4 regions of the Blautia sp. NSJ-140 genome follow, and region 3 is predicted to be linked to each of the others. Evidence: riboswitches for the same ligand, from Rfam matches in the RefSeq annotation. Region 3 holds a riboswitch; each other region holds the start of a gene.

Region 1 (8,003 bases), on a different contig from region 3:
TTTCCATGGATGAAGAGACTGGAAAACTTACCGGTATGCTGGCGGAATATATCTCCTATGCCAAAGATTGTCTGGGAAATCAGACACTGGAATTTAATATACAGGCATATGATAATTATGATGAAATGATTCAAGCACTGCAGAACCGTGAGATTGACATGATTTTTTATGTCGGCAGGAATCCATATTTTGCAGAACAAAACGGATATGCACTTACAAACACAGCCTGGACTTACAGTTTGATGGCCGTAACCGATGAGAAAAAATTTGATGAGAATAAGGTGTATACTGTAGCTGTGCCAAAGGAAAAATATGCCTTAAAACAGCATATTGCATTCAGCTATCCCGAATGGAAGATCGTAGATTGTGATTCGCTTGACAATGCAGCAGATATGGTCATCCAAGAAAAAGCAGACTGTTTCCTCATGGGAGCAAGCCAGGCGCTGATATATGATAACAGTCAAAACTTCAAGAGTGTTCCACTTACAAAAACAATGGAGGCATGCTTTGCTGTAAGAGGTGGAGAGGGAAGCCTTTTGTCAATACTGAATAAAACTATAAAGGCTATGCCGTCTGACATGCTTACAAGTGCACTTGCTATCTATGACAGTACTGCAGATAAAGTAACATTTTTGGACTTTATAAAAGACAATATGCTCGCTTTTTTTGTTACAGCAGGACTTTCTGTACTCACTATCATTGGTATTATCCTCGTACTTTTGCGGAAGGCAAAGAAAGCAGAAGCTGTCGCAAAGCTTGCGGCAAAGAATACAAAAAAACTCAATGACAAACTGGAAATCGCTTTGAAAAAAGCAGAGGATGCCAGTCTGGCAAAGACTCGTTTTCTTAACAATATGTCACATGACATCCGTACTCCTATGAATGCAATTCTGGGTTATGCACAGCTTATGGAGGAAGAACTAAAAGGAAAGGATCTGCCTGAAACTTCAGATCATCTGGAAAAATTGCGGCAGTCGGGAAATCTTCTTCTGTCAATCATAAATAATGTACTTGATATGGCCCGGATTGAGAGCGGAAAGATGGAAATTGATGAGAACTATGGCCGGATTGAAGATATTCGGCAGACTTTATTTGAAATATTTGATGATGAAGCAAAGAAAAAGAATATTGCACTTCATTACACAATAAATGTAGAGCATGAACATATACTGACAGATACTACCAAGGTAAAAGAAATATTTGCGAATATCCTGAGCAATGCCATAAAATATACTCCATCCGGTGGTTCTGTTATGGTAAACATAGACGAATTAGTATGTGATGAGCCCGGGTACATGATGGTAAGGACCAGGGTGAGCGATACCGGAATCGGTATGAGCCAGGATTATCTGACAAAGATTTTTGACGCATTCACGCGTGAGCGAAACACTACAAAGAGCAAAATCACAGGAAGCGGATTGGGAATGTCAATCGTAAAGAAATATGTTGATCAGCTCGGCGGAACAATAGATGTGGAGAGTGAGCCTGGAAAGGGCAGCACCTTTACTGTAACACTAAAACACAGGATAGCGGATGAAAGCTATTATGCAAAAAAACACGATGAAAGCTCGGGAACAGCCAGTGAAATCCTTGAAGGCAGGAATATCCTTTTGGCAGAGGACAATGATTTAAATGCAGAGATAGCAGCAGCTTTGCTGGAAGAACAAGGGATGATCGTAACCAGGACTGTCGATGGAAAATCTGCCCTGGCACAGTTTTGCAATACAGCTCCGGGGACCTTTGATCTGATTTTGATGGATATCATGATGCCGGAAATGAATGGCTATGAAACGACAAAAGCTATCAGAAATCTGTCGGAGCGTCCGGACGGAAAGGAGATCCCTATTATTGCAATGACAGCAAATGCATTTGCAGAGGATGTACAGGCTGCTTTGAATGCCGGAATGGATGATCATGTGGCGAAGCCGGTTGATATGAGGATTTTAATATCTGTCATCACAAAATATATAGAACGGTAATGTCAATGCTGCGTGGACTTCGGAAGTGGGAGAACAGTTCGATATATATATCGGCTGTTCTTTTTTTATTTTTGGACGTTAAAACGGTAATGTTTTTCTTGTATATAGTAGAGCACTATAGTATAATAAAACCAGTTTTTTTGTATACGTGTAAAAGCTATAATAAGGAAATCGGCAAACCAGATGAAAGTCTGGGACGCAAAGCTACAGGGCCTGTAAAATGGCAGCCAGTTGCATAAAATGAGATGCACTGTCTGGCTGGCAGTGCTTTTTTTGAGGAATGATTTATCAACAGGAGATGATCTTCCCGATATTTGTACACGGACAGTTTATGATCCAAACATCAATGACATGAGTGGATTGATAAGCTGCTGTTGATGTTAGCGGAAGTTATAAAGCAGCAAGAAAACTGCTGCAACTGTCATTCCATCTTCAAAGATTAATATTCTTAATGAAAGTTCACTGGCCAAAAGTCTGTCATTTGATTTCCTGTAGGAAAGTAAATGAATATTATTTAAGGTTTGGGATAAATTGTGAAATGCAGACAAACAAGAAAAGTAAAAATATAATAGGTATTATACAGAGTTTCCTTATATTGATATTAGTAGTTCTTATTATTTTTATGATGATTCAGATTAGTAGGCTGCAGGGGACAGCACGCGTAATAAATTATGCAGGTCTGGTACGTGGAGTTACACAGCGTGAAGTAAAATTAGAAATTACAGGAAACCAAGATGAAGAGTTAATTAAATATTTGGATGATATTCTTCTTGGATTGAGATATCAGGATGGACATTATGATCTGGTAAAACTCAATGATGAAGAATACCAGGAAAAATTGCAAATCCAGAGTGATTACTGGGATAAATTGAAAACAGAAATTGAAGCAGCAAGAAACAAGGGATACGAAAATACAGACATTGTTAATATGAGTGAAATATATTTTTCGATGGCAGATGAAACTGTCTCTTCCGCAGAAAGCTATTCAGAAAAGATCGCTGTAAAGATTCGTACTATAGAGCTTTTGTCGGCACTTGATATGTTGAGTCTGGTGATATTGGTTATTATGCAGACTCTAAGGGCAATGCATATGGCAATGCAAAACAGACTGCTGGAACAGAAAGCATTCATAGATGCCCATACTGGGCTGCCAAATAAAAATGCCTGTAATGAGCTTCTTAATAAAAAAGATATAATTACAGATCCTACAGCTTGCATAATGTTTGATTTAAATAATTTAAAAACTGTAAATGATACAATGGGACATTCCGCAGGAGATCAGTTAATATTAAATTTCGCAAAGCTTTTGCGCAGTGTTATTCCAGAAAAGGATTTTGTTGGAAGATATGGCGGAGATGAGTTTATAGCAGTCATTTATCATACAAGCGAGGCGAAAATTAAGGAAATATTAAAATCCCTGAACAGAGAAAAAGACAGATTAAATAGTTATGAAAATCAAATACTAATCGACTATGCATGCGGATGGGCATTATCCTCCGATGATATGTCGTGTACAATGCAGATGTTATTGGATGCTGCAGATGCTTATATGTATAAAAATAAACAGATATGCAAGAAATATAATTAGCTTTCAGCTCAGAGTAGATAAAAGATAATAGACGCGAGCAGACGAAATATTGTTTTGCGTAGAAACACTGGAAATCCTTGAAAACAAAGGATTCTTGGTATAAGATGAAACAAGTCAAAGCACGTTATTGCGTAATAAAAAAGAAAGCAATATATTTATACTGTGAAGCCTGGGAAGTGTTGATTTTAAAGCATTTCTGGATGTGTGGGATGCTTTGAAAATATGATTTTGTGACAATTTTGTGACAAACGGCGGAAAAATCACGGATTTACAAAGACGAAGCATATTGATTTCATGATCGGCATATGCTATAATGCCAGTAGGCAAAAAAGATATGACGATGTTCCATGTGAACAAAGAACGAACCCCCGTATGTACCACCAATACATGCGAGGGTTCTTCTCTTTTTATTTCAGTGGTTGAGCATCCACTAGGCTATTCGTTGTCCTTGTTATGACTGTCTAACCATTTGCAAATGAGATGGCAAGTCACACCTGCCGCAACAGCCACCAAAAAAGATATGACTATTTCCATGTGTTCACCTCCCCCCGTTGCCGGGTCTCGGTTGGACAACGCAGTCAGTATAACACAACTTAGAACAGAATGGAACATATAAAAATACCCGGTGCAAATTAATGTACCGGGTGTTTCTTTGGCCTTTTTGTCAATTCTTGATGTTTTTGTTTTAACCATTCTTCATACTGCTTTTGAGTTTGAATAGAAGAGTTATAGTCATTAGGGCAAGGAGAAACTTTCTTTCCCTTAATCAAATCTCTGTAATAGTAGGATTCTGTAACAAAATCATTGTAATCTTCGCCACGATTGCGGAGCATATCAACAATAGCTTTGTGTTCGATCTGGATAGGATTCTTTTTGCGTTTCCGGTCGTTATATTGCTTTTGAGCTTTTTTGTCAGCAGAACATTTAGGGCAAAAATTTACACGTTTACAGAATGAAATGAAAAAGCTTGAAAATGTAATGTAATAATCAGAGCCATTCCCTTTATTGGGCGTGGCTTTTTATTATGACAATTTTTGTGACAAATTTTGTGACAAACAAAAGAAAATAGACGCAACCAGACGAAACATTGTTTGGCGTAGAAACACCGGAAATTCTTGAAAATAAAGGATTTTTGCTATATGATGAAACAAGTTGAACTCTATCGTTGCGTAATAAAAAAAAATCCTGTATAATACCAAACTGTAATATTGTATCATTCAGCGAACAGAGAAATACGCTGTGAATCATTAAAAGAAGTCAGGAGGACATAAGTACATGCGAGTCGATGCGGACGATTTTGCCCGACCTTGCAGCTGCGGGAGGGAGCACCACATAGACGTTAGAGAAATTGTAATTGAATCAGGAGCTATCGGGAAACTGGAAAAGGAAATGTCAGACGGTGATCTGAAAGAATATATTTCCCCGCTTCTGATCTGTGACACGAACAGTTACAAAGCTACAGAGGAACTGATGGAGGATATCTATGACCGGTGTCAGGTACTGATCCTGGATGCTGAAGGTCTTGAGGCAGATGAGCGTGCCGTGGAGATCGTGGAGAATTATATGGAAGAGGACATCGATCTTGTTCTTGCTGTTGGAGCAGGGACGATCCATGATCTCAGTCGTTTTGTTGCCCATCAGTACCGGATTCCTTTTGTCTCTGTGCCCACCGCAGCCAGTTCAGACGGATTTACTTCCACAGTAGCAGACATGACCTGGAATGGTGTAAAAAAAGTATTTCAGGCATCTGCGCCGCTTTTTGTTTTTGCGGATACAGATATTTTTGCAAAGGCGCCTGCAAGGCTTACAGCAGCCGGGGTGTCGGATATTCTGGGAAAATACATTGCGCTGGCAGACTGGAAGATAGCAAGTATTCTTATGAATGAATACTATTGTACAGAGGTGGTAAATCTGGAAACAAAAGCGATCCGGACTGTTAAGGATAATCTGAAAGAAATCGCAGCAGGAGAGAAAGATGCATGTGAGAAGCTGATGTATGCACTGATCCTTTCCGGACTGGCCATGCAGATGACAGGAAACTCCAGACCGGCATCCGGAGCGGAACACCATATGGTCCACCTCTGGGATATGGAAGTGGTCAATGGCCATCTGAATGCTCTTCACGGTGAGAAGGTTTCAGCAGCAACCATGTTGGTCCTTCTGGAATATAAAAAACTTGCAGATGCTATCAGAAGAGGAACCTGCAGAGTGCATGCTTTTGCAGACGGAGACAGAGAACTCCTGCAGGAGACCTTCGGCAGAAAAGGGATTCTTGGAGCACTTGAAAAAGAAAACACTCCGGAACTTCTGGATGATGTGAGCATAGAAACATTTTCCGGTGCACTTCCGGAAATCCTTAAGATCATAGATTTTCTTCCGGCAGTTACAGATATGCAGGAGATGATGAGTATCGTCGGCTGCATAAGCAGAGTCCGGGATATCGGACTGCCGGGAAAAGCAATCGAGGAAAGTCTCAGACTTGCACCGTATACAAGAAGAAGGCTGAGCCTTTTAAGACTCCGGAAAATGCTCACATACTGAGCGGGAACAGCTCATAAAAGGTTCTTTTGACTTGACATAAATTTTCAGGAAAGGCAGTGATGAACGGTTTGATGAGAGTAGGAATGGGATATGATGTACATAAACTGACAGAGGGCAGGAAGCTGATCCTTGGTGGTGTTGATATTCCCTGGGAAAAAGGTCTTTTGGGCCATTCGGATGCGGATGTTCTGATCCATGCGATCATGGATGCACTTCTGGGGGCTGCGGCTCTTGGAGATATCGGAAAGCATTTTCCGGATACAGATCCTGCATATAAGGGAATCTCCAGTGTGAAACTTCTGGTGCATGTTGCCGGATTACTGAAGGAGAACGACTATGCGATCGGAAATATAGATGCTACCATCATTGCTCAGAAACCGAAGATGGCGCCGCATATTCCGAAGATGAGAGAAAATATCGCAGAAGCACTTGGGATTAAAATATCACAGCTGAATATCAAGGCGACAACAGAGGAAGGCCTTGGATTTACAGGACAGGGAGAGGGTATCTCCTCACAGGCGATCTGCTCCCTGTACAGAATCGGGAAATTGGAGGAAGAGTAACATGAAGATTTTTAACACACTGACACGCAGAAAAGAGGAATTTGTACCTCTGGAAGAAGGAAAAGTAAAAATGTATGTCTGCGGACCTACGGTATACAATCTGATCCATATCGGAAATGCCCGTCCTATGATCATTTTTGATACGGTGCGCAGATATATGGAATATAAAGGATATGAGGTAAATTATGTATCCAACTTTACCGATGTAGATGACAAGATCATCAAGAAGGCCATTGAAGAGGGTGTTTCCGCAGAGGAAATCTCTACCCGTTATATCAAAGAGTGCAAGAAGGATATGGCAGATATGAATGTAAAACCTGCTACAACTGCACCCCAGGCTACACAGGAGATCCAGGGCATGATCGACATGATCCAGACTCTTATTGATAAAGGATATGCATATCCGGCAGCTGACGGGACCGTTTATTTCCGTGTAAAGAAATTCAAAGATTATGGCAAGCTTTCTCATAAGAACCTGGATGATCTCCAGTCAGGATTCCGTTCTCTTAAGGTGTCCGGTGAGGATCAGAAGGAAGATCCGTTAGACTTTGTGCTCTGGAAACCAAAGAAAGAGGGCGAGCCGTCCTGGCCGTCACCGTGGTGCGACGGACGTCCTGGCTGGCATATTGAGTGCTCTGTTATGTCTAAGAAATATCTTGGAGAAGAGATCGATATCCATGCAGGCGGTGAGGATCTGATCTTCCCGCATCATGAGAATGAGATCGCACAGAGTGAGTGCTGCAATGGTAAAATTTTTGCAAGATACTGGATGCATAATGGTTTCCTGAACATCGACAACCGCAAGATGTCCAAATCTCTCGGAAACTTCCGTACCGTTCGTCAGATCGGTGAACAGTATGATCTTCAGGTCCTTCGTTTCTTTATGCTGAACGCACATTACAGAAGTCCGCTGAACTTCAGCGCAGATCTGATGGAAGCAGCAAAGAACTCTCTGGAGCGTATCCTTGAGGCGGCAGGCAAGCTCAGTGACCGTAAAGACAATGGGGCGTCAGAGAATATCACAGAGGAAGAGCTTGCGCTTCTCAAAGAGGCAGAAGGTTTTGTTACCAAATTTGAAGCGGCCATGGATGATGATTTTAATACCGCAGATGCGCTTGCGGCAATTTTTGAGCTTGTTAAATTTGCCAACACAAACGTAGATGAGAACAGCTCAAAAGAGTTTGCAGGTGGCCTTTATGAGGAACTTTTTAAGCTCAGTGATGTGCTGGGATTGAAAATCGAGAAAAAAGAAGAGATTCTTGACAAAGAGATCGAGGATCTGATCCAGGAGCGCCAGGCTGCAAGAAAGGCAAAGGATTTCAAGAGAGCAGA
Region 2 (8,003 bases), on a different contig from region 3:
GAAAAATAGGTGAAAATCACAAAGAAAAGAGCCTTGTGAAGAAAGTAACCGTTGTTGTTGCGTTAGACCTCAGTACGGGGAACACAAAGAATCTTGAATATGAAAATGAATAGAGAGCTATCAGATCATTGATAGATTATAGGGATACTTGTTAAAAGCGGGTGTCCCTATTTTTTATGGGGCATTCCAGAAATGGAGTGTCTTTTTGAATTCAATTTCAGAAGGAGGTTCACTATGAACAACACAGCGTTAGGAGCAGTAAGTAACAAGAAAGAGAACATTCGCTTTATTAGCGAAGCACATGAGATGGTCCTATGTCAAGATTTAGTACAAGTTAAAATGAGAAATTTCTCCCCATTTTAACCTGCCAGAAGCTCGGCCTCAGTGTTCGTTCTTTCATACACTCGTTCGAATTCGTTTGGCGACATATAGTTTGGCGAAAGTTCCTGAGGTCTTGAATTTTACAGAAGAGAAAATTATAGATATATTATCCGATAATCATAAGGTATTGGGATTCTTTGCAAATAATGATTTAGAAGAAGTGAAAAGAAAGGGCGAAGCTATTTTTTCTGCAATTACTACATCAAATGTATATCAAGTTGAATGGGCTGTTTTAGTATTGGAACTGATTGATTGGGTAAGAAGATATCAATATCTTATATCTGATAGGGCAAAAAATATATTGTATAGCGCTGTTTTAGAACCTGTTCCATATTTGAATGTAGTTGCAGGAAGAGAGCTGAATCCAGATAATCCTAATAATTCCTGTTTGTTATTAAAAAAGATGGGAACTGATTCGGGAAAAGTACTATATGCGGGCACAATGGTGGAGATTGATAAAAGATTCTTAGTATCCCCTTGGTATATAAACGATGCGGCAATAGAAAAATTTGCAAAATGTTTAGTTGATGCTATTAATATGGCAAAAAAGTGGCTTGATAAAACAGAAGGAGAATTTATTTTAGATCCAGATTATTATGGAGTTATTTGATATAAGTTGTTATGAAAAAGTTTTTTGTATGGAAGTATAGAGGAAAGGATATGAACTTGGACAACGCAAAGTAGAGAAATTATAAACATCTTGATACTTGATAAATGATATGATAATTTACAACAGCGTAAGGGCAGTTATAGACCGCAAAGATTTGTAGCTGCCCCTTTTTGTGTTTACAAAACTTTTGGACATAATGTCCAGAAGTGGAAAGGAGTGCTTATGAAGTATTTGTTACACAGGCTGTTGGTTCCACCCTGAATCCAATCGGTGCAGATAAGGAAGGAGCTTCCTGTATAATAAAAATCGTGGATGTTGAAAATTGAAAATACCTCAGAGTACAATAAGACTACTGACTGGCAGGTTAGTAAAAATCTTATTGAACAGAGAGGTATCTACAATGAAGTCTAACACACAGAACGCAAAAATTGAAGCTATTACAGAAAAAACTTTGGTACTTGGAATTGATGTCGGAAGTGAGACGCACTACGCCAGAGCTTTTGATTACAGAGGAATCGAGTATTCAAAGAAACCTTTTAAATTTAGTAACACAGAGGCTGGATTTGTGACATTTAAGGAAGCAGGCGCAGGCCAATCGTTTTGTGAAACTGGTAAACAAGTATAAGCATATTGAAGAACTGACAACCCCGATGCTTAATGAATTCATTGAAAAAATCGTGGTTCATGAAGCAACCGGAGGACGAGGGAAATGTATTCAGCGTATTGATATTTACTTCAATTTCATTGGACAATTTGTAGCACCAGTTAAGGAAGAAGAAATAAAGCAAATTGAAAAAGCCAGGAAAGAAGAAAAAGTCAAAGCGAAACGTAAAAAAGAAAGACTGGAACAAATCTCTCAAAGTGCAAAAGACCGCAGACAATAGCTTAAAGAGAATAAAGATACTGATCCAGAGGCAGCAGCCGAATATGAAGCACTCTTACAAAGACAGAGAGAATCTAACAGACGTTATCGGGAAAATCTTAAAAAGAAAGTTGCTGAGAATCCTGAGTACGCTAAGAAGATTGAGGAAAGAAGAATCCGTAATAACGAAAAATGCAAGCCAAAATAAGAAATTCCAAATACACATAAGCATGATACAATAGAGGCATGCTGAAGGAGAAGCTCATATGGCAAAGCAACATGACAAACAATTTAAACTTGATGCAGTCCAGTACTATCAGGATCACAAAGATCTCGGAGTACGTGGATGTGCAGAAAATCTTGGCATCGGATACAGCACATTAACAAAATGGCTGAAAGACTTCCGGGAATCAGGTGATATTCCTGTTCGTGGTTCTGGTAATTATGCATCTGATGAGCAGAAGGAAATTACCCGTCTCAGACGTGAATTACGTGATGCCCAAGAAGCACTTGATGTGTTAAAAAAAGCAATCAACATTCTGGGAAAATGACGGAAGCCATTTATCTTGAAGTGTCTGAGAAGACGGAAGCTGCCCAAAAGGCTGGACGCCGGGTTTCCGTCTCCGGAATGTTGAAATTTTTAGGTGTCTCTCGCTCAGGATATCTTGCATGGCTCCATCACATACCTTCTGATACAGAAAAACGTCGTGAAGCTGTAAAAGCAAAAATACAGGATATTTATGATGATTCCAAGCAGAACTACGGTGCTCCGAAAATCACTGTAGAACTTCGAAAAACTGGTGAAGTCATTTCGGAAAGAACCGTTGGTACATATATGCGCCAAATGGGGATCCGTGCTCAGTGGAGCAAACCATGGACGATCACCACAAAAGATTCCGATTTCAGCACTGAATTACAAAATATCCTTGATGAGCAATTTAATCCTGATCGTCCGAATGCAGTCTTGTGTTCGGATATTACCTACATCTGGACAATAGATGGATTTGTCTATCTGACCAGTGTTATGGATTTATTTTCCAGAAAAATCATAGCCTGGACGCTTTCAGAAACAATGGAAGTATCTTGCGTGATTGATACTATAAACAAAGCCAAAGCTCGCCGAAATATCGATCAACCATTAATTATCCATTCGGATCGTGGCAGCCAATATGTTGCAAAGGAATATAAAAAAGCAACCGAAAATATGCAGCGCAGTTATTCGAAGAAAGCTTTTCCGTGGGATAATGCATGCATTGAATCCTTTCATTCTATTATCAAACGTGAATGGCTCAATCGCTTTAAAATTCGCGACTATAAGCAGGCATACCAGTTGATTTTTGAATATCTGGAAGCTTTCTACAATACGAAACGAATTCATAGCCATTGCAACTATATGTCGCCAAACGAATTCGAACGAGTGTATGAAAGAACGCACACTGAGGCTGAGATTCTGGCAGGTTAAAATGGGGAGAAATTTCTCATTTTAACGTGTACTAAATCTTGACATAGGACCAAAGCAGGTCCTCACCCACTGCTTATTGCTTTTCGCAATCTCCACAGGGGAGTTACTTGATTCGGTTAAAATATATGTAAATTTTCCACCAAAATATTATTGACGTAAGAAAAACCACATGGTATTTTATTTTTGGAAAAAATGAAAATTATTTTAAAGGCAAACCTGTTGAAAGGCAGGGGCGCAAAGCCAGAAGGGACTAAAGTCAGAAAGTTTGACCATGTCAGCCGGTTGCCACTGTTTCCATATCATCATAATATATGGAGAAGATGTTTGAACAGAAGAGATTCCGATACCTTTTATACTATATAGATGTGTGATTTTAAAGAATATAGTAGGGACACTGGCAGATTTTGGCAGATGTCCTTTTTGTATGCAAAAATGGGTAACAAAACTAGCAGGGACAGGTTTTCTGTATACAGATAAAAGCAGGATGAAGAAGGCATAAGACGGAGAGAGGACTTTTATAAAATGAAAAATTATGAAGACAAAATATATTCCTTAGGTGAGACTGTAACGGGGCAGACACAGGCCATGTCACAGGCCGTACAGAAAACACTGGAAAATAATGGCGGGGTAGGTATAATGACAGGATCTTATGACCAAAACCTGTCTATTTTGTCTGTGGATAATCTGCTGTTGCATAGTACAGGATATACATTCGATACTTTCATGGAACAGACAAAAGGCTCATTGAGAAACTTCTTTTATGACGAGGAAGATATACTGGAGCGAGACCGTTTTTTGCAGCTTCACGGAACAGGGGAAGCACAGATCCTTGCAGCAGACGGTACAGTGAATAATGTACGGCTTTGTAAAGAGGATGCGACAGATGAGGCGGGCAGACAGATCTGGGTTATGTCCGTACAGGTCAACTGGGATCATATAAATTTGGCACTGCTCAATGAGGCTATCTGTTCCGGCTTCTGGTATTTTGACTGTGACGAAAACAGTGAGATTGTGAATGCAAACTGGAGTCATGAATTTCGAAAAATGCTTGGCTATCATGACACCCTGGACTTTCCGAATAAACTGGAATCCTGGTCAGGTCTTCTGCATCCACAGGATAAAGAAAGAGTAATGGTGCAGCTTCAGGCGGCAATTAAGGATAAGACGAACCAGATAAAATACCAGGTAGAGTATCGTATGAGAATGAAGGATAATCAATACCAGTGGTTTCGGGCATCGGCAGAAGTAATACGCCGTCTGGATGGTTCTGCCAGCAGGATTGCCGGGATTTTTATTAACATTGATGGGGAGAAAAAAGAAATCATGCAGGCACAAAAATCTGCTGCTTTCCACCGGGCTTTTACGAAAGCAGATTTGTGCGAGTATTATGTGAATCTGGAAGCGAATACTTTTGATACCTTTAAGGTTGAACCGTCCCTGATGACCGTCTTTGAACAGAGTCATACGTGGGATGAATTGATCCGGCATTTTGTGGATTCCTATGTTGTGGAGACAGATAAGAAGGCGGTATCCTCTTTTTACGACCGTGGTTATATTGCAGAAAGGCTGAAGGGGCTGGAAACCGAATTGGCTTTAGAGTGCCGTATCACTCTGAATGGAGAAGAACGATGGGTCCGCAATGTGGTCATACGTGGCGAAATAGAGGATTCAGAATATGCCATGATCTTTCTGCGTGATATCACAGAGACAAAGGTAGAGAGCGCACGGCATCTGCAGATGGCAGCAGATAATGCTTCCATGGAGCAGCTGATCCAGAGCATAGTGCGTCTGGTTGACCGCTTTGTTGTCTGTGATCTGGAAAATGACAGATATGAATTCTACAATCTGAATGGACAGATGATATATAAACCTCTGGGATTTTATCATGATTTTCAGATGCAGGTTCTTGAAAAATATAAGACACTGGAACCATTGGAAGCTATAGATATCCTGATAGCCCCGGATAATATTCGGAAAAAACTGAAAAGTGAAAATGATATTTATAAGTTTGAGTATTGCAGCCTGGATGAAAAGACTTATAAAATCGCTTCTTATATTCCCTTGGAATGGAAGAATGGAAAGCTGGAAAAGGTATTGCTGGCATCCATGAATGTGACACAGGAGAAGAAAGCAGAGATTGAATCCCGTCAGGCACTGAAAGAGGCTTACCGGTCCGCAGAAAATGCAAATCGTGCGAAAACAGAATTCCTTTCCAATATGTCCCATGATATCCGGACACCAATGAATGCGATTGTGGGTCTGACAGCAATCGCAGGAGCAAATGTTGAGAGCCAGGACAGAGTCATTGAATGCCTCGGCAAGATCACAGAATCAAGCCGCCATCTGCTGGGGCTGATCAATGAAGTATTGGATATGGCACGTATTGAAAGTGGAAAAATGACACTGGCACAGGAAGATTTCAATCTGTCAGAGCTGGTAGATAATCTTATTACACTCACGAAACCGGTGCTTGATGAACATAAACATAATTTTGATATACACATCAATCATATTGAACATGAGGCTGTCTGTGGTGACAGCTTGAGAATTCAGCAGGTATTTGTGAATCTGATGAGTAATGCGATCAAGTATACACCGGATGGCGGGAATATTATTTTTTCCATAGAGGAAAAGCCAAATGGATTTTCAGAACTTGGATGCTATGAATTTACGATTGAGGATAATGGGATCGGTATGTCACCGGAATTCCAGAAAATCATGTTTGAGCCGTTCAGCCGCGCGGATGACCACCGGACAACCAGAGTCCAGGGAACTGGTCTGGGAATGGCAATCAGCAGAAATATTGTGAACCTGATGAATGGCACTATTAAAGTGGACAGTACCTTGCACAAGGGAACTAAAATCACAGTAACAATTTATCTGGAGCTTCAGGAAAAAGAAAAAGAACAGGACAGAGATCTGATGAATCTGCCGGTCCTGGTTGTGGATGATGATAGGACATGCTGTGAAAGTACAGTTGCAACATTAAAGGAAATCGGTATTATGGGTGAATGGGTTCTCTCTGGCAGGGAAGCGGTTGAGCGCTGTTATGCACGGCATGAGTTGAAAGATGATTACTTTGCTGTTATTTTAGACTGGAAGATGCCGGAGATGGATGGTATAGAAACTGCCAGACAGATCCGGAAACGGATAGGAAAAGAGATCCCCATCATTGTACTGACATCCTATGAATTCAGCGAAATTGAAGAAGAAGCAAAGGCTGCAGGTGTAGATGCTTTTATTGCAAAACCGCTGTTCCGTTCCCGGCTGACGGCAACACTGCGGCAGTTTACTTCAGGAAGAAAAGAAAAAATAGCAAGAAATTATCTGGAGAAGCTGTCAGAATCAGACTACACGGGAAAAAGGATTCTGCTGGTTGAGGATAATGAGTTGAACAGAGAAATTGCTGGTGAAATTTTACAGATGACAGGTGCAAAAGTGGAAACGGCAGAAAATGGGAAAATTGCAGTTGAAAAAGTGGAAGCTTCTCCGGAAGGATTGTATGATCTTGTTTTTATGGATATCCAAATGCCTGTCATGAATGGTTATGAGGCAACTGCAGCAATCAGGAGCCTTCCGGGTGAAAAGGGAAAACTGCCTATTGTTGCCATGACTGCCAATGCTTTTGCAGAAGATGTACAGCTGGCCAAAAATACAGGCATGAATGGACATATCGCGAAACCGCTGGATATGAATAAGCTGAATGCTGTTCTGGAAAGCTGGCTGTAACTGATTTTCATGTGATCACAAAGTATATTACTAGGAACAGAGTGAACAGTAACCAGGTGATGCTGTATAAATCCTCAAATACTCCTTGCAATAAAAAAATACAGCAATTATAATATAAATGCAAAAGCCGGATGCGGAGGCTGACTTCTGAAAACAAAGAAAGGAAATATAAAAATGGCGAAAATTTTAATCAGTCCGTCCAAATATTTACAGGGCGCGGGAGAAATGAAGAATCTTGGAACTTATGCTGCAAAGAGCGGAAAAAAAGCGTTGGTTCTGATCAGCAAAGGCGGATATAAAAGAATTGGTAAAACGATCGAAGAGAGCTTTGCTGAGAGTTCCTGTGAGGTGGTTTTTGATTATTTTAACGGAGAATGCTGTAACAGTGAGATCGATCGTCTGGTAAAGATCGTAAAAGATGAGCAGTGTGATCTTACCATTGGTATTGGTGGAGGAAAGATCTTTGATACAGCGAAGGCAGTTGCATACTATGCGGGAACACCGGTATTTATTTGTCCGACGATCGCATCTACAGATGCCCCTTGCAGTGCTTTGTCTGTTATTTATACAGAAGAAGGAGTTTTTGAAAAATATCTGTTTCTTCCGGCAAATCCGAATCTTGTTCTGATGGATACAGATATCATCGCCAAATCACCGGTTCGTCTTACTGTGGCTGGTATGGGAGATGCACTGGCAACATATTTTGAGGCAAGGGCATGCAAGAGAAGCGGCGCGACTTCCTGTGCGGGAGGTAAGACAACAGAGGCTGCCATGGCACTGGCTGAACTTTGCTTTAATACCTTGATGGATGAGGGTGTAAAAGCTAAGATAGCTCTGGAAGCAGGAGTATGCACACCGGCAGTTGAGAAAGTGATTGAGGCTAATACACTTCTTTCTGGAATTGGTTTTGAAAGTGCAGGACTTGCAGGTGCACATGCGATCCATAACGGATTTACTGT
Region 3 (8,003 bases):
TATTTCTTTTTTCATATTCTGCTTTTTGATCTGCAAGACTAAGTCTGGAAATACTGTAGAATAATCCGGCAAAAAGTAAAAGTATAGAACCTGCCATGAGTATTGTTGTAAACAGCACCGTTTTCTGGTAATCCATCAGCACATTGTCAACAACTCCCTTTGCCACAATGCATACCAAAATGGTGTTGTTGCTTTCTATCGGGCAATACCCCAGATAATAGGGGTTCTGTTTTCCCAAAAGTGCAACTCCGGATTCTCTGTTATCAAACTTCTTTTTGAACAAATCAGCTTCCTCTTCTGTAACAGCCTGTTCCCCTTTTAAATGTTTTAACAAAGAATAATTACGCAGGTATTTATCACCACTCTGGTTCGTATACGTAATATTTCCGTCATGATCCAACATGAACAAATATGCATTCCCATCATAACCTTTCAGTTTTAACATGGAATCCAGTTTCGAATGATCATACACAGTTCCAATTGCCGTATAAGTTTCCCCATCGATCGTATATTCCTGACATGGGATTGCAACCAGATAACCGTCTTTTTTCTTCTGATCATAATCAAGACGCACCAGTTTTCCAATATTGTATCCATTCTTTAAGTCCAGCAGAAGTTTACTTGGCATATCAATCCGCATTTTTGTTCCACCTGCTGATATTGCCTGACCATTCTCCTGAATGAATATAAGGGTACTTTCCGATTCTTTTTCCCATGCCTCAAAGAAACTTTTGTTCACATCCGTTTCAAGAGACAGCTCCCTCTCATGAAGTAAAAATTCCTCAACCAACTGCAGCTGGCTGTAGTACCCACTCACTTGAAGATCATAGGTCTGCTGTATCTGTTCAACAACAGCTCCCATACTGCTTTTTCCGTTTTCGCTGATATACTTCTTAGACTTACTTATCAGATACTTGATACAACCTAAGCTTAAAAGAATAATAAGTAGTATAAGCAACAGCCTTGTTATTTTTTTTCTTTTATTTACCGTTTGTTCTATCTCCACTTTTACTGTTCAACCTCTATATAGTCTTCCGGTGCTGACGGCTGCTGTCCTTTTGACATTGCTTCGATCCATGCACTTGATAATGTTGTCTCTTTAAGCTGCTCAATCTCACATTTCGAATTTATTTTTTTCAATACAGACATTGTGGTGTCTGTAAGAAGAATCGAGTATTCCTTTTCTTTGTCTATTTTCTTATCATTAACTGTCAAGTCCTTTAATGAAAATCCACTTTCCTCTTGATTGACGATCATTTTCATACCGGATGCAATTGGTAATTCGTATTTATTGGTTACATAAAAATTCTCATCAGCATCGGCGAGATAATTTTCCACGAGTTCACAAACCTGTTTACCATTGATTTTTGCAACATATAATGCTGTATCTGAACTCTTCGCTGTCATCATGCCAACCCGGCTGCTGGTGCATTCTCCTTTGTACATAGAGGAAGTGAAATAATAATATGGTGCCAGAGCCAGCTGTGCCTCATTTTCTTCTCTGATCGTAGTTAAAATGGAAGATGCTGCATCACGGCCATTTCTATCGTTCAGTGAAATGGAATATTCATTTTCAAAATTCACCGTTGCTTTTTCTTCTGGATCTTTACGATTTATTGCACTACAAAAAGTATCATAAGCCTGTGTTTCATCCATTTCTCCTGACAGTAATCCGTGAACAGCCTCAAGACTTGCATCAAATGATTTTTGAGCGGAATACCGGATATAAACAGCATTATTATTAATTTCCTCTTCCAGTCCAGGCACATCCTGCATCATGGTTGGAACATCTGTATTCAATGAAATAACACCGCTTCCATCCGCAATCAGCTTTTGCCCCTCTTCTGAAATCATACAATCCAGCACATCCAGTGCAGTATCCAGTTTCTCCCGGTCTTTTTCCAGGTTTTTGTTAAATGCAATGTTTAAGGACGGAGTCATGTACACATAGGATTCATCCGATGTCTGTGAAAAGTAAGGAATACGGATCAGATCCGCATCCATCTGTTTCTGCAGCTGCTGCATAACCGTCGGATGTCCATGAAACATTGCTGATTTTCCCTCGACAAACATCTGGGTTCCTGTATTGATGTCAATATTGATATCTTCTTTACCAAAGTGCGAGTCCTTAAGAAACTGACTGGTTTCTGAAAAATACGTTTCCATAATGTATCATCAAACTTTACTTCATCCGCTGCAGTCTCTGCACCGTTTCGCCATTCAATACCATCCAGGCTTGTAAACTCACCGATTGCCGCTGCCTGGATGATTTCATTATTAGACCAGTCTTCACCAATATCCATGGAATACGGTTTTATGCCATTATCATAAAACTGCTGACAAGCCTGTACATATTCCTCATAATTTTCTGGAATCTTTATGCCATACTGATCAAACAGTGTTTTGTTGGCAATGATCGTCTGCGGAATACCACAGATTGGCAGCCACTGGATTTCATCCTCATCATTCTTATAATATTGCACCGCATAAGAATAGTACTTGGAAACAACATCATAAGAAGCAAAATCCATAAGATAAGGCTGTAAGTCCTGTGCATCTGTTCCAGAGAATCGACGTACTGTTATGATATCCGGTAATTCATCATGTTCTTTAAAATAACTGTATAAATCGGTATCATTGTTACCAATAATAAATTCAATATCCTGATCTGGGAACTGTTCATGGATATAGGGTGCAATATTTTTCATCAAACGATTTTCCCATAGATAAACGGTAAGATGATCATCGTTTTTAGATACCTCTTTCTTTGACTGTCCACATCCAGACAAGACAGCAGTTGCTACAAGTACACCTGACACCACTGCTGTCAGACAACTTTTTACCTTTTTCATACTTTTATTTTCCTTATTCTTTCCTGATAAAATCATTATTGTTACGTCTATGAAATAACATCGTTAAAAAAGCACTGTCAGACAGACAGTGCACCTCATTTCATGCAACTGGCTGCCATTTTACAGGCCCTGTAGCTTTGCGTCCCAGACTTTCATCTGGTTTGCCGATTTCCTTATTATAGATATAGCTTTTAAACTTATGCCAAAAAAAACTAATTTTATTATACTTTAACGTTCTACTATGCACAAGAAAAAAATTACCGTTTTAACGTTCAAAAACAAAAAAAGAACAGCCGATACATATACTCGAACTGTTCTCCTACTTTCGAAGTCCATGAAGCATTGACATTACTGTTTCCTGCTCATTTGTATTCAGATTGTTCCATATCCTTAAAACTTCCTCCCGCTCTTCTGTCAGATCTTCCATATACTTCTGATACTCTTCATTACCTTTTCCTTGCTGATAACTGATCCAACTTTCATCTGTCAATTTCATTTCATTCTGCATTTTTAACAAATGTAGCAAGAATTCTCCCACCTCTTCAGGTGGTGAGATGAATTGCACATCTGGGCATATCTGCTCAAAAAATCCCTATAGTACAAAAGAAACACTTGTTCTCCATTCCCTGATGTAGTATACTAAAAAAGAACAATTAGTTCATAAATACATATCAGTCGATAAAAGAAAATGAATGATAAATATAATGGAATTAGACAATAATTCCCATTCAGTATTTCTACTATACTATCACCTGGTGATGGTTATAAAATACAGAAGGTGAGAAGAATGAACCGCGCCGTAAAAATAAGGATCTATCCAAATAAAGAGCAGAAAGTCCAGATAGAGAAAACAATCGGCTGCAGCCGCTTTATCTATAACCAGATGCTCGCGGACAAGATCAGCTATTACCAGAAAGAAAAAAAGATGCTCCGGAACACACCGGCCGGATATAAGAAGGAATATCCCTGGCTGAAGGAGGTAGACTCCCTTGCCCTGGCGAATGTGCAGCTGCATCTGGAAAGTGCGTTCCGGAAGTTCTTCCGGGAACCATCCTGCGGATTTCCACGTTATAAATCAAAGAAGCATACAAGAAATTCGTATACGACCAATGCAGTAAACGGGAATATCCTTTTGCAGGATAGCCATCTGAAGCTTCCGAAGATGGCTGCCATAAAGATAAAACTCCAACGGCAGATTCCGTCAGACTGGAAGCTGAGATCCGTAACTGTGAGCCGTGAGCCATCCGGGAAATATTTTGCAAGTCTTTTGTTCTGCTGTGAGAACCAAACCGTGGAAAAAAGACCGGCAGAGAGATTTCTTGGGATCGATTTTGCCATGCAGGGAATGTGTGTATTTTCTACAGGAGAAAGAGCTGGATATCCTATGTTTTACAGAAAAGCAGAGAAAAAACTTGCAAAGGAACAGAGAAAGCTCTCCCACTGTGAAAAAGGAAGCCGGAACTATCAGAAACAGAAGAAACGGGTAGCTTTATGTCATGAAAAGATAAAGAACCAGAGAAAAGATTTCCAGCATAAGCTCAGCAGGGAGCTTGCTGAAAGATATGATGCAGTATGCGTGGAAGATCTGAACCTGAAGGGAATGTCCGGAGGCCTGCATCTTGGGAAAGGCGTGCAGGATAACGGGTACGGGCAGTTTCTGTCCATGCTTGGATACAAGCTGGAAGAGCGCGGAAAACATCTTATAAAAGTAGACCGTTATTTTGCATCCAGCAAGATCTGCAGTGTATGCGGACATAAGAAAAAGGAACTAGCATTGTCGGATAGAATGTATGTCTGTGAATGTGGAAACAGGATGGACCGGGATGTGAATGCAGCAGTCAACATCCGGGAAGAAGGAAAAAGGATCTATAAAGAATGTGCCTGACGGCACAAGAAAAAATTCCGTAACCGGATAAACATAAAAAACAAAACCGCAGGACACGCGGGGATAGCCTGTTTTAGCTTTGCCCTAAAGGGCAATCGAGCAGGAAGCCCCCACTTCAAAATCGTAAGATTTAAGTGGTGGGAGCATGTCACTTTGATATGAAAAATGAGCAGTAATACTGCTGATGCTACCTGTCCAATTACAGTTGCGTAGGCTGCGCCTTTCACTCCCATTTCCGGGCAAGGTCCAATACCGTAGATCATGATCGGATCAAGGATGATATTTACAACCGCTCCAACCACCTGACCAATTGTGGAATAAAGAGAACGGCCTGTTGCCTGGAGTAACTTTTCAAATAGAGAAAAGAAAATAATACCAAAAGAAATTACGCAGCATATCCTCAGATAGCTGACCCCCATCTTAAGTACTTCTGTATCTACTGTCTGCGATGAAATATATGCTTTCACCCCAAAGATACCAAACAATAAGCAAACCGCATAAATGATCACTCCCAGAAACAGACTGCTTCCGTTAGCCCCCTCCGACTTCACAAAGAAGAGTTCGTTTCCTGCTCAGGTTTCTCGATTCTGAGCATGCGATATCCGATTCCTATGTGTGTCTGGATATATTGTACACCGTTTTTTTCGGGCTCCAGTTTTTTCCGCAGTGTTGCCATAAAGACCCTGAGAGAAGCAACATCGTTTTCCGAGCAGCGTCCCCATATCTGCTGAGTAATATATGTATGTGTCAATACTTTTCCAATATTACGTGATAAAAGGCATAGCAGCTTATACTCAATGGGCGTCAGATGCAGTTCTCTATCCTTCAGGAATGTGCAGCCAGCCGTGTAATCTATCTTTAATCCACCATTTTCAAAAACAGATGTTTCCGGCTGTTTTCCTGCCTGCGTTATGGCAAGCCGCCTTTGACTGACACGGATACGCGCAAGTAATTCTTCTACTGAAAATGGTTTTGTGATATAATCATCTGCACCCGCATCCAGTGCCTCTATTTTGTCCATATCTTCACTTCTGGCACTGATCACGATAATAGGCATATTCGACCAGGTACGGATTTTTTTTATTACCTCTACTCCTTCCATATCAGGAAGACCCAGATCCAGAAGAACGATATCCGGATTGTGTGATGAAGCCTCCAGAATGGCTGAAGCCCCATTTTCTGCAGCCAGATATTTATAGTCATGTGTTTTTAATGTGGTAACGATCAGGTTCCGTATGGGTCTGTCATCCTCAACTACCAGAATTAATGTCTTATTCATTTAATGTCACCTCGCTTAATGGTAAAGTAAAAGTAAAATTACATCCATGCGGAGCATGATCCGAAAGAACCAGGGTTCCATCGTGAGCTTCTATGATAGAGCGGCAAAGTGCCAGGCCAAGCCCCAGACTCCGTTGGCTGTCTGCAACGGTCGTTTTCCCTGTATAAAACATCTCAAAAATATGTGGCTTCATTTCATCCGGAATTCCGGGGCCGTTATCTTCCACGCTTATCTGCGCTTTCCCGGCTTTTTTGAACCCCCGAATGCTGATGACAGAGCCTGACGGCGTATATTTTATCGCATTATCGATCAAATTTACCAGAACCTGTATAATAAGATGCACGTCCATACGTGTAAGAACAAGTTCTTCACAGTCCGCCACGATCTTATACGCATCATGCTTCCGGCCGATATGTCGAAGTGACTCTGCTATTACCTCATCCAAAAGCTGATCCGTAAATTTAAACTTCAATCTTCCATCATTGAGCCTGGTAATGGAAAGCAGATTTTCCACAACTCCGATCAGCCACTCTGAATCCTCATGAATGTCCGTGTAGATCTGATACCTTGTAGCTTCATCCAGACGGTCACTGTTACTGAGAAGCATATCTGCATTTCCGGAAATAGAACAAAGCGGAGTACGCAGGTCATGGGAGATCGCCCGAAGAAGATCGCCACGCAGCTGCTCATTTTTTGCTAAAACCGCATTTTTTTCTTTTTCTATGGCATTTTGTACATTCTCCATTGCAAGTGCACATTCATTTATTACAGACAGCAGGATGCTGTATTCATAAGAGTCCAGTGTTTCTTTCTGCAGAGGGATCCCGATTACGCCATAAACATTATTCCCGCTTCGAATTGCCAGATATAAGCATTTTGCCTGTGAGAAATACTGTGTGGATGCGCCGGCACGCTGTCTGTTTTCATAAGTCCATCTGGCCGCCTGTTGTTCTTCCTGTGTCAGAAAATCCTCTGTGCTCTCTTTTTCCCCGGAAAAAAGCTTTCCTTCTGATAAAGTTCCATTTTCCACAACATATGCCGTGATGCTGCGGTTTAACAGGCGTATCAGCTGTGTACAGGTAACTCCGAGGATTTCTGTCTCACTTTTTGCCTTTTGCAGCAGACGATCCGTATCAAACAGAACCTGTGTGCGAAAGGCAATCTGTGAAGACAGCTTTGCATGCATTTTCAGCTTTGCCGCAAGGGTTCCTGTAAGTACGGACGAAATAAGCATTATGAAAAATGTCACCGGATATCCCACCGCATATGTCTCAAAAGACATCCTTGGCTCCATCAGAAAAAAGCAAAATAAGAATACACTTAAAAAGGAGCCGGCTACACTGCAAAGATAACCATCTGTCACGATCGAAGTGATCAATACGCCCAAAATGTATATCGTTACAATATTTGTATCTGTAAGATCCAGTTTCTGAAACAGCAGGCCGATCAAAGTGCATACTGCAAATATAAAAACCGTCAGCAAGTAATCTTTTGCAGACGGTTTTTCCACATACCATGCAAATGGCCGTTTCGGATAGGTTCTATTTTTTACTGTATCCTCCATTTTCAAGCTCATTCTGTCATTCTCCTTCTACTGCTGTTTTCTGGAATTATATCACGCAGCTGTTCTGTGGTCAAAATTTTTTCTTCATGGTAATGAGCTATATGCGGAAGCACTTCTGAAGAGCTCTGTATTCTCCTAATACCAGTAATTTATCATTTTCTGTAAAATATGTTTCCGGTGAAATTGCAATACTGAATTCCTCTTCATTTTTTACTGCCAGAATATTAATATTGTAGCGTTTTCTGATGTCAAGTCCACCCACTGTTTTTCCAACCCATTCTTCCGGCACTTCCACTTCAAAAATTGCATGGGAAGCATCCACCTCCATATAATCCAGTATATGATCATCTGTATAACGGAAGGAGGCCCATTTTGCCACCTGCTTTTCCGGATAAACTACCTTATCGGCACCATTGCGTAAAA
Region 4 (8,003 bases), on a different contig from region 3:
GCCCCCGGCCAGACGGAACTGTCCAGACCTTCTCTCTCTGTATTATCCGGGCCACTGTAGGTAGTACGCCACTTACGTCCGGCCACAGAAGACAACTCTGATGCAGACAGCCCCTGCAACATCTCCATACAGGTATAATCATAATAATAATCTGCCGTAAACCCGCAAATCCCCACTTTGTCAAATTCCTGGCAGGCAGAGACAAAGCTTTCGTAATCTGTCGGAAGAGGGATATCATATTTTTCAAAAAGGTCTTTGTTCACTACAAAACCATGTGCATCCGCACACACGGGAAGCCAGTTTACGCTTCCATCCTCATTCATAAAATTGCTGAGGTATGTATCATAGACAGCCCCTGCCGCATTTGTTGTGGAAAGATCCATCAAACTGTCTTTCAGAGGATTTGCATCATGCAGTGAAAAACGACAGCAGGTTATAATATCCGGCAATCCATCATTTTCCTTAAGGAACTTGTAGAAATCCAGATCATTATTCCCTACTACAAATTCAACATTGATATCCGGGAGCTGTTCCTGGATGTATGGTGCATATTTTTCATACAGGTTTGTGCTCCACAAATACACCGTGATCGTATCTGCATCTTCTTTTTCCGCGCTCTTCCCGCCACAGCCTGACAAAAGTGATATAACTGCCACCATCACCAGGAACACCGGCAAAACTTTGTTCCATTTTTTCTTTTTCATTGGGATCCTCCTTCTGAGCCTCCTTTGCATTTTTCTATTTTACAATATTAAAATATCCAACGACCCCGATGTATCCATCCTTCTTTAAAGGCGACCACAATGTATGCAACTTCAGTTTATACATTTGGCGGACATTCTCCACCGTTGCTTTTATCTGCACAGAGATTTCTTTATTTTGTACAGATGTCTGATGTAATAAAGCCTGAATATGATGAACATCTTCTTCATTTACTCCGAATTCTTTGAACAGATTGAAATTCGGATTATTTCTCTGACATAATATCTGCTGCTTTCCGTTTAATATAGTCAGCTGACCTGAAATTGTATTGTACTCAATTGAATTCATGCCACTGTTCGATTTGAAGAAATCGAGTTTTTCCTTCATGACCCTGACAACATTCTGTGAATAATTATGATTCGGTAAAGATCTGTCGCTGAGTATCTCATTTGAAAGTCTCTGTACTTCATGGTAATAGCTAGTATCATCCATCTCTTTATCAATCATTTTTGAAAGCTGAAGACTCAGTTCTTTCAGACACATAAGGAGGATGGGGTTAAATTGTCCACATTGCCCATCCAGGATCATTTGAATCGCTGTGTCATGATCAAATGCTTTCTTATAACATCTTTCACTTGTAAGTGCGTCATAAACATCGACAATCGACACCACCTGTGCGGAGATTGGTATTTCTTCTCCTTTCAGGCCATCCGGATAGCCTTTTCCATCCCATCTTTCATGATGCCATCTGCAGATTTCCCATGAAGCACGTACCAATGAATTGTCTTTTGGGAAATGCATATCCCGGATCATATCTGCACCAAGCTCACTATGAGTTTTCATAATCTTGAATTCTTCATCGGTAAGTCTGCCGGGTTTGTTCAGAATTTCTTCCGAAATACGGATCTTACCAATATCATGAAGAGAAGATGCTGTTGTGATCAAAGAAATATCTGCCTCTGTCATAGGATAAGCATCTGTTATTTTTACCAGTTGTCTCAGCATCATTTCCGTTGCTGTTTTAATATGCAGGATGTGTTCTCTGCTCTCACTGTTACGTGATCCCAATACATTACTCAGAATCCGGATCATAATATTATTATTTTCTTCTTTTTCGTAAACCTGATCATAAACCACATTGATCAGATGCTTTTGCTTCATATAGAGTCCAAGGGTATTCTGAACTCTTTTCTTTACAATCACAGAATCAAACGGTCGTGTGATATAATCCGTGATTCCCAGCTCATATGCCTTACGCATCGTATCAACAGCATCTTCAGAAGATATCATGATTACCGGAGTTTCATCTATACACCGACTTTGGTTCATCCATTTCAGAACTTCAAAACCATTCATCTGTAGCATATTGATATCTAAAAGCATCAGATCGATTCCCGGATTTTCTCCCATAATCTGAATTGCCTGATTTCCATTTTCAGCTTCCAGGTAATTATAAGTTTCTCTGAGAATCTCCTTCAACATATCCCTGTTAAATTCTGAATCGTCTACGATCAGGATCTTTTGTCTTTTATCCATATTTTTTATTTCCTTTATCCATGTGGGTTTTATGATATTCCGGACACCCGGTCAAAAACAGAAAGTCGTGTCGCATCACTTAATTCGACAGTCCCTTCTTTATTTCTTCAATCATCATTTCATATACTTCTGTTACTTTTTCCATTGCCTCCGATATCCCCGGCTGCGCTCCGGTTCTATCTCTCAAAAGTTCTGTTAACTCATTACTAACCTCATACAGACGGTCAAAAGAAAGATTCTGACAAACCCCTTTCAATGTGTGTGCACTGCGGAAAGCATCTTCATAATTTCTATTCTTCAATGCCAGTTTTAACTGCGGGTAACTCTGATCCTCAAGGAACTTTAATGTAAATTTCCGAATCAGTGCTTCGCTTCGAAGGCGTCCTAAAACATCTTCATAATTTCCTCCGATAGCTTCATAGCATTCCTGTATTGTCATAATTTTGTCCTCCTATTATGTTTCACTGCTTATTTATCATTGCTACATCAATTACATTCCACCAATTTATGAATTACTTTTATCAGTAATCCCAGATCAACAGGCTTAACAATATGTTCATCCATCCCTGCTTTTTTTGCTCTTATTCTGTCCTCCGTGAATGCATTTGCTGTCATTGCAATGATCGGTATTGTCTTTGCAACTTCATAACCATTCATTACCGGCATCATAATGTCCATAAGAATGACTTTCGATCACAGCGGATATTCGCAATCCGCTTCGCTGCTTGTTCATAACCGAATAACACCATAAAAAAGCACCGTCTCACAGACAGTGCACGTCATTTCATGCAACTGGCTGCCATTTTACAGGCCCTGTAGCTTTGCGTCCCAGATTTTCATCTGGTTTGCCGATCATCCTTATTATAGCTTTTACACGTATACCAAAAAACTGGTCTTATTATACTATAGCGCTCTACTGTACACAAGAAAAATATTACCGTTTCAACGCCTGAAAACAAAAAAGGAGTGCGCTCCAGAACAGAGAAAATACTTTATCCCCACGAAAAAAATCCCCGCTGTCTGACTGAAATCAGACAACAGGGATTTTTTATCAAATCATCAGATTGCTGCGATCACTTCTACCTCACAGAGAACATTCTTTGGCAGTGTCTTGACTGCAACACAGGAACGTGCAGGTTTGTTTACGAAATATTTGGCATATACTTCATTAAATGCCGCAAAATCGTTCATATCTGCAAGGAAGCATACTGTCTTGACTGCATTCTCATAGCTGGAACCGGCAGCTTCCAGAACTGCTCCGAGATTCTTCATAACACGGTCAGCCTGCTCCTCGATGGTTGTTCCAACTACCTCTCCAGTTGCCGGATCCACCGGGATCTGACCGGATGTGTAAAGCGTATCTCCATGGATGATAGCCTGGGAGTATGGTCCGATTGCTGCAGGTGCTTTGTCTGTATGTACTGTCTTCATAATAGAATTCTCCTTTCATGAACATTTCGGATACTTCTCTGTCGGAAATATCCATCAGGATCTTACTCAGCTGTTTTTTATTCTAACTCACAGATCACCCCTGGTCAAGGTCCATATTCAGATAATTATAAACAATACCGGAAATATCCCGGATATGCGAAACTGCGTCCCCAGGTTTACAGTCTTCTGACATCACACAGAGGATATATGTAGTCTTTTTTCCATATACAATGGCGATATCATGCTGGTCCGTATCCGTTTCTCCAGTCTTATTTGCAATTTCCACGGACGCAGATATCCCGCTGGGGATCTTAGTAGTAACCTGCTGGTTCAGAAGCAGATTACGCATAGCCTCCGAAGCTTCTTTCGATACACATTCTCCTTTATAGATCCGGAAAAGAAGCTCTGCGCAGTCTTTTACGGAAGTGGTGTTCCTGCCGCCGAGGCCGACATCCTTTGAAGAGGACGGGCTTAAGATGTGCTGAACGGAAGTATCTGCAAATTTCTGTTCCGCAAGAAATCCATTTACAGCCTGCGCTCCGTCCTTAAAAACACCCGATGCTGTCTGCAGACGTACCAGCTCATTAAAGGATTCATTGTCACTGACTGTGATCATATTCCAGAGAAGATCATTGACCTTTGTGGATACGGACGGATCTGTAACATCTTTTTTCATTTTTGCCGCTTCGCTCTGAAGGACTGTATCCATGTTGGCATAGGTCTGGGCCATGACAAACACTTTGATCAGACTGGCTGAGTACAGCGACTGGCTGTTCTGTTCAAACTCCTGACCACTGGTCAGATCCTTTACATAAACGCTCCATGTACCCTCATAGGTTCCAAGAAGATCCGCAAGCCGTTTCTCAAGGCCATCCATTCCCAGATCTTTAGTCTCGACTTTTCCGGATGCATCAACGGAAAATCCCTCCGGAGTCTCTCCCTCTTCCTGGAGCAGAACGCCGTTTTCTCCGCCAAAATAATAATATCCGTCAAACATCTGTCCTGCAACATTCATTTCCAGATAATGGATACCCGGATCCGTAACCATTTTTCCATATTCATCAAAATAATACAGCCCGTTGTACGTTGTTTTGTCCACCACCAGATTATCCATATAACGTACCTGTGGAGAGGCGCTGAGTTTTCCCAGATTGTTTACCATATAACAGCCGTCAAAAGAAACTTCCGCACCGCTGCCGTCTTTTGCCGGCGCCTTCAGATCGGTGATCTGGACCATATGCGAGTTTCCCGCTGTAAACTTACCGCTTTCGTCGTGATAATAATATCCATCAAAAACCGTTCCGTCGATCTCAAAATGATCAAAATAATACACTGCCGGAGTATTTTCTTTGGTTCCATCTTCATTCAGGCAGTAAAAGCCATTGCTTTTCAGAATATATTTCCCGCTTTCACCGGGAATTGGAAGTATCTGGGACTCCTCCGTAACAGAACCAAGGCTTCCCTGTGCCGTCTGCTGCACTGTTGTCGCAAAAACCGGCTGTGCGAGCATCACTGTGCTCAGACAAAATGCCAATACTTTATATATTTTTTTTCGTCTCATATACTTCTTTCACTTTTCTTATGATCCTGTTTTACAGTTTCCTGTCCTGATCCGGCATCCACGCATTCCTCCGGTGATTTTCCAGATAAAGACTCTATAAGTATATCGGATTTCTCCGTTCTGTCAAGTAAACCTCTTCCAGAATGTCTCCACTGCGCCTTCTACCGTATCCAGCCTGCAGCCTGTACGGTCCTGCCATTCCCGGGGAAAGATTTCCTGGTAATCCCGGTCCCAGAAGCGGTCATCCAGAAGCAATATCACGCCTTTATCCTCTTTTGTGCGGATCACGCGCCCGGCGGCCTGAAGCACCTTGTTCATACCCGGATAGCGATATGCATAATCAAAACCACAGTGATTCTTTTTATCGTAATACTCTTTCAGGATCTCACGCTGACTGCCGATCTGGGGAAGTCCGGTTCCTACGATCACTGCCCCGATCAGACTTTCCCCTGTCAGATCAACACCCTCGGAAAAAATCCCTCCAAGGACACAGAACCCTACCAGGGTACCTTCCCGTTCCTGAAATTCCTCCAAAAATCCTTCCCGTTCCTTTTCTGTCATATCCGGTGTCTGACACACGCAGCGCACCCAGTCTACGGAAAATTCTTCCTCATAAACCTGCAGTACGTCTTCCATAAGACGATACGACGGAAAAAACACCATATAATTTCCCGGCCTCTGCCAGACACACCTGGCAATATATCCGGCGATCTTCCGGTATTCTGCACGATTTCTCCGGGTATACCGGCTGCTTACATCGCTGCCGATAAGAATCCTGCGGTTTTCTTTTGGGAAAGGAGACTGCACATAAATCCCATATGCATCACGATCTGTTGTCAAAAGCTCCCGGTAATAGAGCATTGGAAACATTGTAGCTGAAAAGAAAATAGCACTTCTCCCTTTTTTCAGGTATTCTCCCAGATTTTCTGCCGGGTTCACACAGAACAATCTCAGGCGAAATCCTTCTTCCACGTGGTTTTCGGTATACACCACATAATTTTCATCTACCAGTTCTGAAACATTTAAAAAATCACGCACTATAAAATAAAATTCCAGGATTTCCCTGCGCAGTTCTTCTTCCAGCTCTTTTTCCTCCAGGATTTCTTCCAGTTCACCTGATATTGTAAGAAATGTGATCGGCAGTACTCCGGGATTGGGCAGCACCTGATACCCTTTTCCCGTTTCCGCAAGGTTCTCTTCCAGTTCCATCATCTGGCGATTTGCTTTGTCCAGTGTTCTGGCCAGTTTTGAAAAACGCTTTTTTATCTTCTTTCGAAGGGCGACCAGACTCCGGCGGGAAATACCGGCACTGTACATCTCTCTGCCACGTTCTACCAGATTATGTGCCTCATCGATCAGAAAAATATGATCCCCGGAAATATTTTCCCCGAAAAAACGTTTCAGATGAACATTGGGATCAAACACGTAATTATAATCACAGATGATCCCGTCTACCCAGATTGAAAGATCCAGACACATTTCAAAAGGGCACACATGCCATTTTTCTGCATGAGCACGGATCACTTCTCTGGAATATACCTCTTCTGTGGTCCAGAGCTCATAAACCGCATCATTTACCCGGTCAAAATGTCCCTTTGCATAAGGACATTTCTCCGGTGTACATTCCGGAGTATCCTGAAAACACAGTTTTTCCTTTGCCGTGATCGCCGTCACCTTAAATTTCAGACCTTTTTCCCGCAGGATATGGAATGCCTCCTGCGCCACAGTTCCTGTGATGGTTTTTGCGGTAAGATAAAAAAGTGTTTCCCCTTTTCCCTCACCGATAGCGCGCACCGAAGGAAAAATGGCAGACATGGTTTTTCCCACGCCGGTAGGTGCCTGAACAAATAAGGTCTTCCCGCTGGAAACCGTATGGTACACACCACTAACTATATCCCGCTGCCCTTCTCTGTATGGAAACGGAAACTGCAGATCCTTCATGGATGCATTCCTCTCTTTTTTCCAGTTAAGGGAATATGCGATCCATTTGTGATAGGCATCCAGAAGCTTCTGATACCAGCCTTTAAGTTCCTCTATGGAAAAATCCTCACGAAATCTCCTGGTTTCTTCCGTCTCAAGATGAGCGTAGGTCATCTGAATGTGGATTTCTGAAATCCCCTCTTTTTCTCCCCAGATCAGTCCGTAACACATAGCCTGGGCACGGTGAACCGCTACTGGTATGTCCATTGCCTGGACATTTCCGTAAGTTCCCTTGATCTCGTCAATATAAACGGCTCCGTCCTCTGTAAAGATCCCGTCTGCACGGCCCTCAACCTGAATGACCACATCGCCGTATTCACTTTCTTTTTTCAGAGAAACCTCTGCCTGATAATCGCCCTTCATACTCCGCTGTATCTTGCGGTGAAGCCTTCCGCCTTTTAACATGGCTTCCTTATCTCCGGATGTCCCACTGCTGTTATCCAGATCTCCGCTCCTCAGTATAAATTCCACAAGATTTCTGACAGAAATCCGTACTCTTGGTTTTTCCATATTTTCACTCCCGGCAGCTGCCGGAATTCCAGCCCGGCAACTATTCTTTTTCCATGCTATACCAGGATTATACCATAAAATATGATCCGAAAGCTCCCCATAATAAAAAGGACGCATGTTCTGCTTTTCTTCTCATGAACTGCGCCCTTTTATCACCGTTTTTCCTTATTCATATTTCTCAACCTACTGCATACTTGGAAAGAACACGGTTAAAATCCTCATCTTCTCCGTAACACTTTACTGTCAGAGTCTTTGTCAGATCCAGACTCAAAAGTCCGAGGAT

Evidence for each region. Region 3 has a riboswitch for cyclic di-GMP ahead of MUB50_RS09560 (ABC transporter substrate-binding protein). Riboswitches for the same ligand answer to the same signal wherever they lie in the genome.
Region 1: another riboswitch for cyclic di-GMP. It lies ahead of MUB50_RS15110 (GGDEF domain-containing protein); the one in region 3 lies ahead of MUB50_RS09560 (ABC transporter substrate-binding protein).
Region 2: another riboswitch for cyclic di-GMP. It lies ahead of MUB50_RS03185 (hybrid sensor histidine kinase/response regulator); the one in region 3 lies ahead of MUB50_RS09560 (ABC transporter substrate-binding protein).
Region 4: another riboswitch for cyclic di-GMP. It lies ahead of MUB50_RS15080 (response regulator); the one in region 3 lies ahead of MUB50_RS09560 (ABC transporter substrate-binding protein).

Annotation. Positions count from the first base shown of each region.
Region 1 covers NZ_JALIFS010000015.1:38,476-46,478, forward strand. The annotation lists gene MUB50_RS15105 (ATP-binding protein) at 1-1,979, shown strand, start outside; cyclic di-GMP riboswitch class I at 2,143-2,218, shown strand; gene MUB50_RS15110 (GGDEF domain-containing protein) at 2,518-3,567, shown strand; gene MUB50_RS15115 (sn-glycerol-1-phosphate dehydrogenase) at 4,843-6,108, shown strand; gene ispF (2-C-methyl-D-erythritol 2,4-cyclodiphosphate synthase) at 6,180-6,671, shown strand; gene cysS (cysteine--tRNA ligase) at 6,673-8,003, shown strand, end outside.
Region 2 covers NZ_JALIFS010000002.1:152,707-160,709, forward strand. The annotation lists gene MUB50_RS16930 (hypothetical protein) at 235-363, shown strand; gene MUB50_RS03160 (hypothetical protein) at 434-991, shown strand; partial or broken gene MUB50_RS03165 (IS110 family transposase) at 1,392-1,568, shown strand; gene MUB50_RS03170 (DUF4368 domain-containing protein) at 1,594-1,875, shown strand; gene MUB50_RS03175 (transposase) at 2,120-2,404, shown strand; gene MUB50_RS03180 (IS3 family transposase) at 2,401-3,315, shown strand; cyclic di-GMP riboswitch class I at 3,515-3,605, shown strand; gene MUB50_RS03185 (hybrid sensor histidine kinase/response regulator) at 3,838-7,044, shown strand; gene MUB50_RS03190 (glycerol dehydrogenase) at 7,219-8,003, shown strand, end outside.
Region 3 covers NZ_JALIFS010000007.1:29,472-37,474, forward strand. The annotation lists gene MUB50_RS09550 (ATP-binding protein) at 1-862, opposite strand, end outside; gene MUB50_RS09555 (5'-nucleotidase C-terminal domain-containing protein) at 1,009-2,049, opposite strand; gene MUB50_RS09560 (ABC transporter substrate-binding protein) at 1,989-2,852, opposite strand; cyclic di-GMP riboswitch class I at 2,953-3,028, opposite strand; gene MUB50_RS09565 (hypothetical protein) at 3,172-3,348, opposite strand; partial or broken gene MUB50_RS09570 (IS200/IS605 family transposase) at 3,557-3,631, shown strand; gene MUB50_RS09575 (transposase) at 3,640-4,737, shown strand; partial or broken gene MUB50_RS09580 (MATE family efflux transporter) at 4,887-5,267, opposite strand; gene MUB50_RS09585 (response regulator) at 5,285-6,016, opposite strand; gene MUB50_RS09590 (ATP-binding protein) at 6,009-7,592, opposite strand; gene MUB50_RS09595 (potassium channel family protein) at 7,678-8,003, opposite strand, start outside.
Region 4 covers NZ_JALIFS010000015.1:25,451-33,453, reverse strand. The annotation lists gene MUB50_RS15095 (ABC transporter substrate-binding protein) at 1-704, opposite strand, end outside; gene MUB50_RS15090 (response regulator) at 739-2,238, opposite strand; gene MUB50_RS15085 (Hpt domain-containing protein) at 2,318-2,677, opposite strand; partial or broken gene MUB50_RS15080 (response regulator) at 2,725-2,925, opposite strand; cyclic di-GMP riboswitch class I at 3,023-3,098, opposite strand; gene MUB50_RS15075 (RidA family protein) at 3,298-3,669, opposite strand; gene MUB50_RS15070 (serine hydrolase) at 3,764-5,230, opposite strand; gene MUB50_RS15065 (ATP-dependent DNA helicase) at 5,354-7,720, opposite strand; gene MUB50_RS15060 (HPr family phosphocarrier protein) at 7,899-8,003, opposite strand, start outside.